3 regions of the Saccharopolyspora griseoalba genome follow, and region 3 is predicted to be linked to each of the others. Evidence: riboswitches for the same ligand, from Rfam matches in the RefSeq annotation. Region 3 holds a riboswitch; each other region holds the start of a gene.
The links. Region 3 has a riboswitch for cobalamin ahead of ACFQRI_RS15540 (ribonucleoside-diphosphate reductase subunit alpha). Riboswitches for the same ligand answer to the same signal wherever they lie in the genome.

Region 1 (5,099 bases), on a different contig from region 3:
GACCTCCCAGATCGCGGCCAGCACCAGGAACACCACTCCGAGGAGGACCAGCTGCAGCGCCTGGTGGGTGGCGGCACCGACGAACTGCGGCAGGAACGCGAGGCTGAACAGCAGCATCTTCGGGTTGGTCAGGTTGCTCAGCAGCCCGCGCAGGTAGGGGTTGGCCGGGTCCGGCGGCGGGGTGTTGAGCTCACCGGACTCCCTCCTGGTCAGCCACAGCCCGCGCAGGATCATCCCGGCCAGGTAGATCAGGTAGGCCGCGCCGATCCACTTGAGCACCTCCATCACCTGCGGGGTGCTCGACAGCAGCGCGCCGAGCCCGGAGATCACCGCCGCGACCTGCAGCGCGCTTGCGGTGTGGATGCCGGCCAGCGCCAGCAGCCCGGACCTGCGCCCCGCGTTCAGCGAGGTGCGCAGCAGCAGGAACGCGTCCACTCCCGGGGTGAGGATGACGACCGCACTCGCCACCAGGAAGGCGGGCAACGTGGTCGGGTCCAGGAGCACGGCGGTTTCCTCCTTCAACGCGACGCGCTTCGTCGCTAGAGCGGGTGAAGATCGTCATCCGGTAGGGCGAAATCTGCGGATCAGGCGATCCACGCAGATCGGACCCGCTTCGGTGCGGGCCGGATGAGCGGCCGCGGGGCGCGGCGCCATCGATAAGATTTCGTGCCGACGACGAGTTTAGCGAAAAATTTTCCCGCGGAGCTGTGAGTTGCACCTCGTGATGTTTCGGTGTGCGGGTGGTTACCGTGTGCGCTCGACAAGATCGCTGACTACCTGGAGGGCGACGTGGGGCGGCACACCCGAAGCAGCACGGCGGCGCGCGCACTGCGGCGAATGGCCGTCGTCGGAGCGGTCACCGCGCTGGCCGGCACCAACCCGCTGGCCGATGCCGAACCGTCCGAGCAGCCCCAGGCCCGCGTCCTCGGCGGGACCTCCGCCAGCACCGAGGAAGCGCCGTGGGCGGTCGCGCTCACCGACACCTACGGCAACCACTTCTGCGGCGGCACCCTGGTGTCGGCGGGCGAGGTGGTCACCGCCGCGCACTGCGTCGAGAACCAGCTCACCGGAGGTGAGCGCACCCCGGACGAGATCCGGGTGATCGCCGGTCGCACCGACCTGCGCAGCACCGAAGGCACCATCGGCGCGGTCGACGACGTCTGGGTGCACCCCGACTACCGCGACTTCACCAGCGGCGACGACCTGGCCGTGCTCAAGCTCGCCCAGCCGATGCCGCAGCGCCCGCTGCCGATGGTCCAGCCCGGCGACACCGAGGCCTACCGGCCGGGCACGACCGCGCGGGTCTACGGCTGGGGGCGCACCAGCGAGAACGGCCCGTCCTCGGACGCGCTGCGCTCGGTGGACGTGCCGATCAACAGCGACCGGAGCTGCAAGGACGCCTACCCCAACTACGACAACCGCAGCATGTTCTGCGCCGGCTTCCCAGAAGGCGGCAAGGACGCCTGCGCCGGCGACTCGGGCGGGCCCATCGTCTCCGACGGCAAGCTCATCGGCGTGGTGTCCTACGGCACCGGCTGCGGTCGGCCCGGCACGCCCGGCGTCTACACCCGACTGGCCAACTACGTCCCGCTGGCCGACGACCTGCCGTAACGCCCGCCACGCCCGTAGTGGCGCAGGCAACTTCGGCGCCCGCGAATGCGGGCATCGCGCGACTGCTGTGATATCCAGGTAAGGGTGACCCTCCAGCCGCTCGCAGCAGCCGTCCACCGCGCCTACACCGCGGACCTCGATGCCGCGGACTTCTACCGCATGTTGCGCCTGCGCGTGGACGTGTTCGTGGTCGAGCAGAAGTGCGCCTACTCGGAGCTGGACGGCCGCGACCTGGAGGACTCGACCCGGCACTTCTGGATCGACAGCGCCGACGGGTACGTGCTCGGCTACCTGCGCCTGCTCGAAGACCCCGACGGCGCCTACCGGATCGGCCGCGTCTGCACCGCCGAGAGCGCGCGCGGCATGGGCCTGGGCCGCAAGTTGATGCGGGCGGCGGTCGCCGAGGTGCAGAGTTCCCCGGCCGTGCTCTCCGCCCAGACCTACGCCAAGGACTTCTACGCCTCCTTCGGCTTCGTCGCCGAGAGCGGGGAGTACCTCGAAGACGGCATCCCGCACGTCGACATGCGCCGCGAACCGCGCCGCGCCCGCGCGACCGCGCGCTGACGAGTCGGTGATCTCACGCCCGCAGCGCTTGGGCGCGTGATCGGCGTCTGAAACGATGTGCGTTGATCCGAATGCAAGGGGCCTGCCAGGAAGCCGGTGCGAGTCCGGCACGGTCGGCGCCACTGTGACCGGGTAGCGGCACTCCACCACGAGCCACCGGGGACGACCTGGGAAGGCCGGAGCGCACCGCGACGACCCGGGAGTCAGGACACTGCGGCCCCTTGTTCCCGCCGGCGGGGCGTCCGCACCCCGAGGAAGGAACACATGTCCGCTGCCCCTCGCTTCCCCTTCTCCGCCGTGGTCGGCCAGGACGACCTGCAGCTGGCCCTGCTGCTCAACGCGGTGCACCCGCGCATCGGCGGTGTACTCGTGCGCGGCGAGAAGGGCACCGCGAAGTCCACCGCCGTGCGCGCCCTGGCCTCCTTGCTGCCCGCGCTCGACGTCGTCGACGGCTGCCGCTTCGGCTGCGACCCGCGCGAGCCCGACCCGGACTGCCCGGACGCGCCGCACGGGCAGACCGCCGCGCAGCGCCCCGCGCAGCTGATCGAGCTGCCGGTCGGCGCCACCGAGGACCGGCTGATCGGTTCGCTGGACCTGGAACGCGCGCTGACCGAGGGCGTGCGCGCCTTCCAGCCGGGCCTGCTGGCCGGCGCCCATCGCGGCGTGCTCTACGTCGACGAGGTCAACCTGCTGCACGACCACCTGGTCGACCTGCTGCTCGACGCCGCGGCGATGGGCCGCGCGCACATCGAGCGCGACGGCGTGTCGGTCTCGCACGCGGCCTCGTTCGTGCTGGTCGGCACGATGAACCCGGAGGAGGGCGAGCTGCGGCCGCAGCTGCTGGACCGCTTCGGGCTCACCGTGCAGGTCGCCGCCTCCCGCGAGGTCGAGACCCGAACCGAGGTGGTCCGCCGCAGGCTCGCCTTCGAGGCCGATGCCGCCGAGTTCGCCTCCCGGTACGCCGATGCCGACGCCGAGCTCGCCGAGCGCATCGTCGCCGCCCGCGAGCGGGTCGGGTCGGTCGTGCTGCCCGCCGCGGAGGTGCGCCGGATCTCCGCGCTGTGCGCGGCCTTCGACGTCGACGGCATGCGCGCCGACCTCGTGCTGGCGCGCACCGCCATCGCCCACGCGGCCTGGCGCGGTGCCGAGGCGGTCGCCGAGGCCGACGTGGAGGCGGCCGCCCGGCTCGCGCTGCCGCACCGGCGCCGCCGCGACCCCTTCGACGAGCCCGGCATGGCCGAGGACCAGCTGCAGCAGGCCATGCAGGACGCCGCCGAGCAGGCCGAAACCGACGAGGATCCCGACGACGACCCCGACGGCGGCCCGGACGGCGGCCCCGGGGGCGGGCAACCGCCGCAGGACGAGCCGAGCGGACCGTCCGGTGGCGGTGCCGCACCGGAATCCGACGACGAGCAGCCCGGCGAACCCTCCGGGGGTCAGTCCGAGCGCGCCCCCGCCGCGCCCGCGCCGTCCTTCCAGGCCCGCCTGCTCGAAGTGCCGGGAGTCGGCGAGGGCGCGCCCGGCCGCCGGTCCCGCGCGCGCTCGCGCAGCGGCCGGACCACCAGGGCCTCCAAAACCGACGGCCACGGCATGCACCTGACCGCGACGCTGGCCGCCGCCGCGCCGCACCAGGTCGCGCGCGGCCGCAGCGGCCCCGGTCTGGTGCTGCGCTCCGAGGACGTGCGCCAGGCCGTCCGCGAGGGGCGCGAGGGCAACCTGGTGCTGTTCGCGGTCGACGCCTCGGGATCGATGGCCGCCAAGGACCGGATGTCAGCGGTGAGCGGAGCGGTGATGTCGCTGCTGCGCGATGCCTACCAGCGCCGCGACAAGGTCGGCGTGATCACCTTCCGCGGGGACTCGGCCGAGCTCGCGCTGCCGCCCACCTCCTCGGTCGACGTCGCCGCCGCCCGCCTGCGCCGGCTGCGCACCGGTGGACGCACCCCGCTGGCCGACGGCCTGCTGCGCGCCAGCAAGGTCGTGCGGACCGAGCGCACCCGGGACCCGCAGCGCCGACCGCTGGTCGTGCTGCTCACCGACGGCAAGGCCACCGTTCCGGTGCGATCCGACCAGGCCGGGGCGAAGCGCTCCAAGCAGGCCGTCGACGACGCGCTGCGCGCCGCCACCGCGCTCGGCGACTCCGGCACCGCCTCGGTGGTGGTCGACTGCGAGAACGGCCCGGTCAAGCTGGGGCTGGCTCCCCAGGTCGCCGCCGCACTCGGCGGTCCGTGCCTGCGGCTGGAGGAGCTCAGCGCCGAGCACGTGGCCGGCGTGGTCCGCGCCGCCAGCGGTGACACCGGTTTGGCGGCTTGATCTCGTTTCGATTACGAGATTCAACCTTGTGAGTACTCACGCGTCCGCCGGGTTGGTACGGTGACGCACGTCCACCTGACCCCCAGGGGTGGACCTTTAAAGTGCCCCGCGCTCCCAGCGACCCCCAGGCCGGTTGAGCGCGGGGCCCTTTTTCTCGGTTCTCGGGTCGTCTTGCTCGGCGGTTCGGGCGGCGGAACCTGGGACGCCGTGGCTGCGGGATCCGCTCCTTGAGCGGTCGACCTGCGCGGCGCCACAGAACCCGCGGCGGTGCCGGTTGCACGGGTGGGGTTCCGGCTCGCGGCTTCGCCGCTCGCGCCTCCTCCTCTGCGGGGCGCGTGGACGTTCCTCTCATGGGCTCGCTCAGGCCATCAGGCCACGGTCCTGGTCACGCCGGGATGGTCGTCTTCTGGTAGCGGTGGCGGGTGTAGGCGGCCGTGATGACCAGGGGGATGGCGGTGACTCCTGCGATGGCGAACAGCTCGGCGTAGCGGCCGGTGTCGGCCAGCGGGCCCGCGGCCGCCGAGGCGACCGCGCTGCCGAGGAAGAGCGCGCAGGCGAACAGGGCGACCGCCGTGCCGCGGGCCTCGGGGGCGACCGACGTGGCCCAGGCCTGC
Region 2 (5,099 bases), on a different contig from region 3:
GCGCCACCTCGACGAGCTGATGGCCGCGGACCTCGCCGACGGCGCGGTGCCGACCATGGTGTGCGCGACGGCGGGCACCACCTCCACCACCGCGGTCGACCCGGTGCGGGCCATCGGCGAGGTGGCCCGCGCACGCGGCGTCTGGCTGCACGTCGACGCCGCCTACGCCGGGGTCGCCGCGGTGTGCCCGGAGTTCCGCTGGATCAACGACGGCGTCGCCGAGTTCGCCGACTCCTACTGCACCAACCCGCACAAGTGGCTGCTGACCAACTTCGACTGCAGCGTGCTCTGGCTGGCCGACCGCGCCCCGATGGTCGAGGCGCTGTCGGTGCTGCCGGAGTACCTGCGCAACGAGGCCACCGAGTCCGGCGAGGTCATCGACTACCGCGACTGGCAGATCCCGCTGGGCCGCCGCTTCCGCGCGCTCAAGCTCTGGTCGGTCGTGCGCTGGTACGGCGCCGGGGGACTGCGCGAGCACGTCCGCGGCACCGCGCGGCTGGCCCGCGAGTTCGCCGGTCGGGTCCGCGAGGACCCGCGGTTCGAGCTGCTCGAACCGGTTCCGTTCGCGCTGGTCTGCTTCCGCCCCCGCTTCCCGGAGCTCGGCGTCGAGGAGGCCAACGAGCGCACCTTGCGGCTGATGGGCGAGCTCAACGACTCCGGTGAGCTCTACCTCACGCACACCAAGGTCGACGGCCGCGTGCTGCTGCGCCTGGCCGTCGGATCGCCGCAGACCCGGCGCGAGCACGTCGAGGCCGCCTTCGCGCGCATCCGCGAGCGGGTCGACGCCCCGGCCTAGGTCCCAGGGGGCGCGGTTGCTGGCGACCGCGCCCCCTGGGGATCGCGTCAGGCGGGGATGTGCACCCGCCGGTGCAGCCGGTCGCCGATGTCCTGCGAGGCGTTGTCGAGCAGCTTGTGCGCCAGCTCGAACAGGGCGCGGGCGATGGCGATCTCGTCGCCGATCTGCGGCACCTCCGGGTCCTCGGGGTGCCGCCGCGCCGTGCCGTGCCCGTGCAGCGGCTGCCCGTTCGGGGTCATGAAGCCGACGTCCGCGGTGGTCTTCGCGCCGGCCTCCACGACCTGCAAGTTCAGCGTGATCGAGTGGGTCTCGTTCATGGTCGCCTCCCGGTGCCGGAATGTGCGGGCCCGCCCCGCCGGGGAGCGGGCTCGCCACCCGGTTACCCCGTTCGAGGCGCCGGCAAGCCGGCCGCGCGGAAACCGAATCACGGACCGTGATCGATTTCACCAGGTTTGACCTCGGACGGTAGATCAGGCAAGGATGACCGAGCCGACAGTGCAGGAACCCGGTGCGAATCCGGGACGGTCCCGCCACTGTGACCGGGAAGCGGCCCCCACCCAGCGCCACGGCTGTGACCAGCTGGAAGGCCGGGGGTGCGCGTTCGACCCGGGAGTCAGGACACTGCGTGCCGGCTCCGCGCCGCGAACCCGCGGCGCGCGGACACCGAGCCCCTCGGGCGGGAGAACCCAGGAGGTCGGAGATCCCATGACTCGGGATGCCGAAACGAGCCGGACGACCGGCTGGGGCGCAGCGGAGCGCCGCAAGGCGGCGGTCCTGCTCGCCGCGATCGGAGCGCTGCACCTGATCGGGTGGGGTGCCTACCTGCTCCACGTCAACGCCTTCAGCGCCGCTGGCGGACTGGCCGCCGCGGGCACCACCGCTTACCTGCTGGGCCTGCGGCACGGATTCGACGCCGACCACGTCGCGGTCATCGACGACGCCACCCGGCTGCTGATGCAGCGCGGCAGGCGCCCGGTCTCGACCGGCATGTGGTTCGCGCTCGGCCACGCCAGCGTGGTGATGATGCTGGCCTTCGCGGTCGCCTTCGTCGCCGGGCCCGCCGCCCAGCGCTGGGCCGAGCAGACCGGGATGCGGCTGGCCACCGGCGTGGACGTGCTGGTCGTGGCCGTGCTGACCACGCTGGCCGTGCTCAACGCGCTGGTGCTGCGCGACGCCTGGCGGCTGCTGCGCCGCGCCCGGCGCGGCGAGGTCGACGAGGACGAGGTCGAGGCCGTGCTCGGCCGCCGCGGGCTGCTGGCCCGGCTGCTGCGCGGCCGGATGCGGGGCGTGGCGCGCTCCTGGCACCTGTTCGGCATCGGGCTGCTGTTCGGGCTGGGCATGCAGACCGCCACCGAGATCACCGTGCTGGCCATGGTCTCGCCGACCGGCCAGCTCTCGGCGATCGCGGTGCTGAGCCTGCCGCTGCTGTTCGCCGCCGGGATGTGCACGGTGGACAGCGTCGACGGGATGCTGATGTCGCGGGCCTACACCTGGTCGCTGGCCAAGCCGCTGCGGCGGTTGTGGGTCAACGTGACCACGACCGCGCTGACGGTCGGGCTGGCCGCGCTGGTCGCCTTCGTGGTGCTGTGCGGGCTGCTGGCCGACTCGGGGATCGACTTCCTGAGCGGCATCGCGGCCATCGGCGACCAGTTCGAGCTGCTGGGCTACCTCACCCTGGGGCTGTTCCTGGCGGTGTGGGCCGGAGCGGCGCTGTGGTGGAGGCTCACCAGCCGCAAGCCGAAGACCATCTGAAGAAGCTGAAAACCCGCCGTGCGGCGGGGAAGACGGAAGAGCGATGAGACGCGCAGTGCACCCGATCGAAACCGAGTCCTACCGGATCATGCGGTCCAGGGCCGATTTCGCCCACTTCCCGCCGCTGACCCGGGCGGTCGTCGAGCGCGTCGTGCACACCACCGCCGACCCGAGCTGGACCGGCGAGGTGGTGGCCGACGAAACCGCGCTGCACCGCGGCAGGGACGCACTGCTGGCCGACGCGCCGCTGATCAGCGACGTGCGGATGCTCGCGGCGGGCGTGACCGCGCGACCGGTGCGGGTCGGCCTGGACTTCACCGGCGTGGCCGACACGGCCGAAGCCGACGGGCTGACCCGCTCGGCGGCGGGCATCCGCCTGGCCGCGCGGCAACACCCGGAAGGCGCCGTGTGGGCCATCGGCAACGCGCCGACGGCCCTGATGGAGCTGCTGCGCCTGGCCGAGGCCGGCGAGGTCGACCCCGCGCTGGTCGTCGGCGTCCCGGTGGGCTTCGTCGGCGCCGTGGACAGCAAGGCGGCGCTGCGCCGCAGCGGCCTGCCGGCCGTGAGCACCCTGACCGAGCGCGGTGGCGCGGCGATCGCCGCCGCCGCGATCAACGCACTGCTCTACTGGGCAGAGGAACCTGGAGGTAATCGGTGACCGAACCACTGCTGGTCGTAGGCCACGGCACGGTGGACGAGAAGGGGGTGGCCGAGTTCCACTCCTTCCTCGAACGGCTGGGCGCGCGGATGAGCGCGGCCGGTGTCGACAGCGCCGGCGGCTTCATCGAGCTGTCCGCGCCCGCGGTCACCGAGTCCTGGGCGGAGCTCGCCGGCAAGGGCCACCGGCGGATGGCCGCCGTCCCGCTGGTGCTGGTCGCCGCCGGGCACGGCAAGGGCGACATCCCCGCTGCGCTGGAGCGCGAAGTCCGGCGGCACCCGGGAACTTCGTTCGTCTTCGGTCGCCCGCTGGGCCCGCACCCGATCCTGCTGGACCTGCTCGCCGAGCGCATCGCCGAGCAGGTGCCGCGCGAGGAGTGGGCCGAAACCGCCGTCGTGCTGGTGGGTCGCGGCTCCACCGACCCCGACGCCAACGCCGAGGTGTGCAAGGTCTCACGCCTCTTGCAGGAGACCTGCGGTTTCGAGACGGTTGAAACCGCGTTCATCTCCCTGGCATCGCCGGACGTCCCTGGCGGGCTGGACCGAGCTCGCAGGCTCGGGGCCAAGCGAGTCGTGGTGGCCCCGTACTTCCTGTTCGACGGCGTGCTGCCGCAGCGCGTCGTCACCCAGGCCCTCGAGTTCGGCGAGACCGCCCCGGAGCTCGAACTCCACGTCGCCGGCTACCTGGGGGACTGCGACGCCCTGGTGGACCTCGTCGTCGAGCGCTACCACGAAGCCCTGCAGGGCGACATCCGGATGAACTGCGACACCTGCGCCTACCGGGTGCTGCTGCCCGGTTTCGAGGACAAGCTGGGCGCGCCGCAGACGCCGCACCACCACCCTGATGACCCGACCGGACACGGTCACGCACACGGACACGCACATGGCCACTCAATCGGATAAGCACTACCTCGCCGGACTCGACCTGGCCGGACGCCGGGTGGTCGTGGTCGGCGCCGGACCCGTCGCGCAGCGGCGGCTCCCCCGGCTGATCGGCGCGGGCGCCGCGGTCGAGGTCGTCGCACCGGCGGCCACCCCGGCCGTCGAAGCCCTGGCCGATGCCGGCGAGATCACCTGGCACCGGCGCGAGTACCGCGCGGGCGACCTCGACGGCGCCTGGTACGCGGTCGCGGCGACCTCGGACGACGCGGTCAACGCCGCGGTCGGCGAGGAAGCCGAGCGCGACCGCGTGTTCTGCGTGCGATCGGACGACGCCGCCCAGGGCACGGCGGTGACCCCGGCGGTCGCCGAGCACGACGGGCTGCTGCTCGGCGTGCTGGCCGGCGGCAAGCCGCGCCGCAGCGCGGGCGTGCGCGACGGCCTGCTGGAGGCGCTGCAGTCCGGTGTGGTCGACGAGCACGCCGAGCCCCCGGCCCCCGGCGTCGCGCTGATCGGCGGCGGCCCCGGCGCCCCGGACCTGATCACCGTGCGCGGACGGCGGCTGCTGGCCAAGGCGGACGTGGTGCTCACCGATCACCTCGCACCTCGCGAGCTGCTGGAGGAGCTGGGCTCGCACGTCGAGGTCGTCGACGTCTCCAAGATCCCCTACGGTCGCGCGGCCAACCAGTCGGTGATCAACGAGCACCTGATCGAGGCGGCTCGCGCGGGCAAGTTCGTGGTGCGCCTCAAGGGCGGCGACCCGTACGTGTTCGGGCGGGGCTTCGAGGAGCTGCTGGCCTGCGCCGAGGCGGGTGTGCCCGTCACCGTCGTGCCCGGCGTGACCAGCGCGTTCTCCGCCCCGGCGATGGCCGAGGTGCCGGTGACCCACCGCGGTGTGGCGCACGAGGTCGTCGTGGTCTCCGGCCACGTCGCCCCCGATGACGAGCGCTCCCTGGTGGACTGGCCCGCGCTGGCGCAGCTCAGCGGCACGCTGGTGCTGCTCATGGCGGTGCAG
Region 3 (5,099 bases):
TCTCAAGACCCGCGACTACCCGGAGACCGAGGCCGCCCTGGCCAACCTGGTGGCGGCGGCCCACCGGCTCCGGGAGGCCGCGGCCCACGGCTCCGACTGACGCCGCCGCTCCCCGCGGGAGCGCCCGACCGGGGTGCGGGCCGCGCGCCCGCACCCCGGTCGCGGGATCAGTCCCAGGTGAGAGCGGCGCCGGACTGGTACTCGGTGACGCGGGTTTCGAAGAAGTTCTTCTCCTTCTTCAGATCCATCGCCTCCGACATCCACGGGAACGGGTTGTCGGTCGGCTCGAACACCGGCTCCAGGCCGAGCTGGGCGCAGCGGCGGTTGGTGATGAACCGCATGTACTGCTCGCACGACTCGGCGCTGAGCCCGAGCATCCCGCGCGGCAGGGTGTCCCTGCCGTAGGCCGCCTCCAGCTCGCAGGCCTCGCGAAGCATGGTGCGGGCCTCCTGCTGGAACTCCTCGCTCCACAGGTGCGGGTTCTCCAGCTTGATCTGGTTGATGCAGTCGATGCCGAAGTTCAGGTGGATCGACTCGTCGCGCAGGATGTACTGGTACTGCTCGGCGATGCCGACCATCTTGTTGCGCCTGCCCAGCGAGAGGATCTGCGCGAAGCCGGTGTAGAACCACATGCCCTCGAAGATCACGTAGAAGGCGATGAGATCGCGCAGGAACGCCTGGTCGGCCTCCGGGGTCCCGGTGGCGAACTCGGGGTTCTCCAGGTTCTGGGTGTAGCGCAGCGCCCACGCGTCCTTGTCCGCGATCGACGGGACCTCCCGGTAGGCGTTGAACAGCTCGCCCTCGTCGAGCCCCAGGCTCTCGCAGATGTACTGGAAGGTGTGCGTGTGCACGGCTTCTTCGAAGGCCTGCCGCAGCAGGTACTGCCTGCACTCGGGGTTGGTCAGGTGCCGGTAGACGGCCAGCACGATGTTGTTGGCCACCAGCGACTCGGCGGTGGCGAAGAACCCCAGGTTGCGCTCGAGCATGGTGCGCTCGTCGTCGGTGAGCCCGTCGCGGGACTTCCACAGCGCGATGTCGGCCTGCATCGACACCTCGGTGGGCATCCAGTGGTTGCTGCAGCCGTTGAGGTACTTCTCCCAGGCCCAGCCGTACTTCAGCGGCAGCAGCTGGTTGACGTCCGCGCGCGCGTTGATCATCGCCTTGTCGGCGACGTCGACGCGCTCGCCGCCGCGGTCGATGGTGCCCAGTCCGGTCGTGGTCATCGGTTCCGAGGTCATTGGCAGGACTCGCAATCGGTCTCGGTGGTGGAGCAGGACGCGGGCACGGCGTTGAGCCGGCCGTCGGTGCCGCGCAGCGTGCTCTTCTCCACGTGCGTGGCGCTCGACGAGCGCAGGTAGTAGGTGGTCTTGAGGCCCTTGCGCCAGGCGAGCCGGTAGAGCTGGTCGAGCTCGCGGCCGCTGGGCCTGGCCAGGTAGAGGTTCAGCGACTGGGCTTGGTCGATCCACTTCTGCCTGCGCGCCGCGGCTTCGACCAGCCAGCGCGGTTCGACCTCGAAGGCGGTGGCGTAGCGGGTCTTGAGCTCGGCGGGCACGCGGTCGACGGGGCCGAGCGAGCCGTCGTGCAGCTTCAGGTCGGCGACCATCGCCTCGTCCCACAGGCCCGCGCGCTTGAGGTCGGAGACCAGGTGCGGGTTGATCGCGGTGAACTCGCCGGACATGTTCGACTTCACGTAGAGGTTGCGGTAGATCGGCTCGACGGACTGCCCGACGCCGCAGATGTTCGCGATGGTCGCGGTCGGCGCGATCGCCATCACGTTGGAGTTGCGCATCCCGCTGGCGCGCACCAGCTCCCGCAGCCCGTCCCAGTCCAGGCGGGTGGACCGGTCGAACTCGTCGTCGCCCCGGTCGCGCGCGAGCAGCTCCAGCGAGTCGATGGGCAGGATCCCCCGGCTCCACAGCGAGCCCTCGAAGGACTCGTAGCGGCCGCGTTCCTCGGCGAGGCGGGCGGAAGCGGCGATCGCGTGGTAGGAGATCTCCTCGGTGCTCCGGTCGGCGAACTCCACCGCCTCGGCCGAGGACATCGCCAGGCCCTGCCGCAGCAGCGCGTCGGAGTGACCCATCAGCCCGAGGCCCACCGGGCGGTGCCGCAGGTTGGAGTTCCGGGCTTCGTCGACGGTGTAGAAGTTGATGTCGATGACGTTGTCGAGCATGCGCACGGCCGTCCGCGTGGTTGCGGCCAGGTGCTCGCGGTCCAGCCCGTCGGCCGTGACGTGCCGGGCGAGGTTGATCGACCCCAGGTTGCAGACCGCGACCTCGTCGGCGCTGGTGTTCAGCGTGATCTCGGTGCACAGGTTCGACGAGTGCACCACCCCGGCGTGCTGCTGCGGGGAGCGCAGGTTGCACGGGTCCTTGAAGGTGATCCAGGGGTGCCCGGTCTCGAAGAGCATGGTCAGCATCCGCCGCCACAGCTCGACGGCCCGAACCCGCTTGTGCACCCGGAGCTCGCCGCGTTCGGCCGCGGCCTCGCAGGCCCGGTAGCGCTCGGCGAAGGCCCGGCCGTAGAGGTCGTGCAGGTCGGGCACCTCGTCCGGGGAGAACAGCGTCCACTGCTCGTCGGCCTCGACGCGGCGCAGGAATTCGTCGGGAACCCAGTTGGCGGTGTTCATGTCGTGCGTGCGCCGCCGGTCGTCACCGGTGTTCTTGCGCAGGTCGAGGAACTCCTCGACGTCGATGTGCCAGGTCTCCAGGTACGCGCACACCGCGCCCTTGCGCTTGCCGCCCTGGTTGACCGCCACCGCCGTGTCGTTGGCGATCTTCAGGAACGGGACCACGCCCTGCGATTCGCCGTTGGTCCCCCGGATGTGCGCACCGATCCCGCGCACCGGTGTCCAGTCGTTGCCCAGCCCGCCGGAGTACTTGGCCAGCAGCGCGTTGGTGCGGTACGAGCTGAAGATGGCCTCCAGGTCGTCCTCGACGGTGGTCAGGAAGCACGAGGAGAGCTGCGGCCGCGTGGTGCCCGCGTTGAACAGCGTCGGGGTCGAGCACATGAAGTCGAACGACGACAGCAGCTGGTAGAACTCGATCGCCCGCGCCTCCCGGTCGTCCTCGCGCAGCGACAGTCCCATGGCGACCCGCAGGAAGAACGCCTGCGGCAGCTCGTAGCGCGCGCCGTCGTGCTTGAGCAGGTAGCGGTCGTGGAGCGTCTGCAGCCCCAGGAAGTCGAACGCCAGGTCGCGGTCGGGCTCGATGGCCGCGCCGAGCCTTTCCAGGTCGAACGTCGCCAGCTCGGGATCCAGCGCGCCCAGCTCGACGCCGCGGTGGACGTAGTCGGCGAAGTAGTCGCGGTAGCGGGCGCGCATCTGCTGCTGATCGGCCTCCTGCGGTGCGCCGGCCAGGAAGCTCAGCGCCTCCCCGCGCAGCGCGTCCAGCAGCAGCCGCGCGGTCACCCTCGAGTAGTTCGGCTCCTGCTCCACCAGGGTGCGCGCGGCGAGCGTGAGCGCCTCGGCCAGCTCGGCGCTGCTGATGCCGTCGTAGACGGTGCGGCGGACCTCGGCCAGCACGGGTTCGGGATGGGCGTCGTCCAGGCCGCGGCAGGCCTGCTCGACCACCGCGGACACGCGATCCCAGTCCAGCGGGACGGGTTCGGCGCCGGGATCTCGGACGGCCAGCGGTGTTGCGGTTTCGGTCACCGGGACTCTCTCCTCGCGAGCTCGGAAGTGCTGCCCGGAACCGGCGGCGAGCACGCGAGGACGACGGCCCCGCAGGCCGCCGCTCGTCCGCGTGGACCCTCCCGCGAGGTCCCGGACCGCGCGCACCCCTCGTGCGCGCACCGGTGGCAGGTCTTCGGACTCACGGGCGGCCGGCCGGGGAGGCCGGACCTACTGGCCGTCGCTTCCCGGGCGCCGAGCGCCCAGTGCCGTTGACGGCGGTCGTTCCCGTACACCGCTGCGGGGCAGTCCCGGATTCGCACCGGGTTCCCTGTTGCCACACCGGGCCCGTTCGGCCCGGTGAACCACCAGCGTCGATCACTCTACATGTGGGGTTTCGATCTGTTGAGAACCCCTATATGGGCGTGTCTCGTTCGCTTCGCGGCCTGTTCGCGCGAGCGGGAGGGGTCAGGTGTCCGCGGCGAGAGCGGCGGCGCGCTCCTCGGCGGCGCGCTCGTGGCCGACGAAGGGCGCCAGGACGCAGTAGAGCAGGTCCGGGAGCAGCTCGGGGAGTCGAGCCGCCTCGCCGCGCCGCACCCGGTTGTAGAGCACCTCGAGCACCGCGCCGATGACGGTCTCGGCCGTGAAGTTCGGTCCTGGCGCGGTGTTCGGCAGGTCCTCGGTCTGCTCGGTGATCAGCTCGGTCAGCCTGCCGATGATCTCGGAGCGGCGCTCCAGCGCAGCGGGTCCCGCGGCGAAGACCTCGACGATCCCCAGCGCCGCGGCGTGCGGGTCGGCGGCGAGCTCGCGCAGGGCGCCGGCCAGCGCCTCGCGCGCGCTGGCCACGAAGTCCGGCTGCGAGGCGTAGGCCTTCTGCGCGGCGGCGACCACCCGTTCGGCCAGGTCGTCGTAGGTGGCCAGGAAGGCCGCTTCCTTGTTGGCGAAGTGCTGGTAGAAGGTCTTGCGCGAAACGCCGGCGCGACCGAGGAAGTCCTCCACCGTCGACTTGGCGTACCCGGACTCGCCGACGGAGGCGGTCACCGCGGCGAGGATGCGCGCGCGCTGGTCGCTGGCCACCTCGTCGGCCGGGATGCCGTGCCTGCCCGGGGGCAGCTTCCGCCGCTCGCGGGAAGCCCTGGCGCTCACCTGCCTGCTACCTCGCTCGTCCTCGAAGGGGCAAGTCCTTTTGCCAAGGCTACCGGCCCGCTACGGTTCCTGAGGTGCGCATTCCGGAAAGCGAGCCCGATCCCGTCGTTTCGCATTCGCCGGACTCCCTGGAGGCCGCGATCGAGGACTGGCACCGGTCCTGCCGGCAGGCGTGCGCGCGGGATCGCGCGTGCGCGGACAGGTTCGCGAGCGTGGTCGATTCGCTCATCACCTGGTTGGCCGAGAACCCTGACGCCGCGCGGGTCTACTTCGGCGATGCCGCCGCGGGCGGGCGGCCCGAGCTGACGCCGCGGATCCTGGCCGCGAAGCAACGGATGACCAGCGG

Region 1: it holds a riboswitch for cobalamin, as region 3 does, so the genes downstream of both, ACFQRI_RS04945 (putative cobaltochelatase) here and ACFQRI_RS15540 (ribonucleoside-diphosphate reductase subunit alpha) in region 3, are expected to answer to the same signal.
Region 2: it holds a riboswitch for cobalamin, as region 3 does, so the genes downstream of both, ACFQRI_RS04885 (HoxN/HupN/NixA family nickel/cobalt transporter) here and ACFQRI_RS15540 (ribonucleoside-diphosphate reductase subunit alpha) in region 3, are expected to answer to the same signal.

The regions. Positions count from the first base shown of each region.
Region 1 covers NZ_JBHTCJ010000002.1:173,138-178,236, reverse strand. Annotated here, with positions in the region: gene ACFQRI_RS04960 (LysE family translocator) at 1-504, opposite strand, end outside; gene ACFQRI_RS04955 (S1 family peptidase) at 838-1,611, shown strand; gene ACFQRI_RS04950 (GNAT family N-acetyltransferase) at 1,696-2,175, shown strand; cobalamin riboswitch at 2,262-2,389, shown strand; gene ACFQRI_RS04945 (putative cobaltochelatase) at 2,440-4,485, shown strand; gene ACFQRI_RS04940 (MFS transporter) at 4,871-5,099, opposite strand, start outside.
Region 2 covers NZ_JBHTCJ010000002.1:157,821-162,919, reverse strand. Annotated here, with positions in the region: gene ACFQRI_RS04895 (pyridoxal-dependent decarboxylase) at 1-796, shown strand, start outside; gene ACFQRI_RS04890 (DUF1876 domain-containing protein) at 844-1,113, opposite strand; cobalamin riboswitch at 1,295-1,420, shown strand; gene ACFQRI_RS04885 (HoxN/HupN/NixA family nickel/cobalt transporter) at 1,502-2,548, shown strand; gene ACFQRI_RS04880 (precorrin-8X methylmutase) at 2,604-3,206, shown strand; gene ACFQRI_RS04875 (sirohydrochlorin chelatase) at 3,203-4,108, shown strand; gene cobA (uroporphyrinogen-III C-methyltransferase) at 4,089-5,099, shown strand, end outside.
Region 3 covers NZ_JBHTCJ010000007.1:186,851-191,949, forward strand. Annotated here, with positions in the region: gene metE (5-methyltetrahydropteroyltriglutamate--homocysteine S-methyltransferase) at 1-100, shown strand, start outside; gene ACFQRI_RS15535 (ribonucleotide-diphosphate reductase subunit beta) at 168-1,223, opposite strand; gene ACFQRI_RS15540 (ribonucleoside-diphosphate reductase subunit alpha) at 1,235-3,649, opposite strand; cobalamin riboswitch at 3,778-3,992, opposite strand; gene ACFQRI_RS15545 (TetR/AcrR family transcriptional regulator) at 4,076-4,753, opposite strand; gene ACFQRI_RS15550 (hypothetical protein) at 4,966-5,099, shown strand, end outside.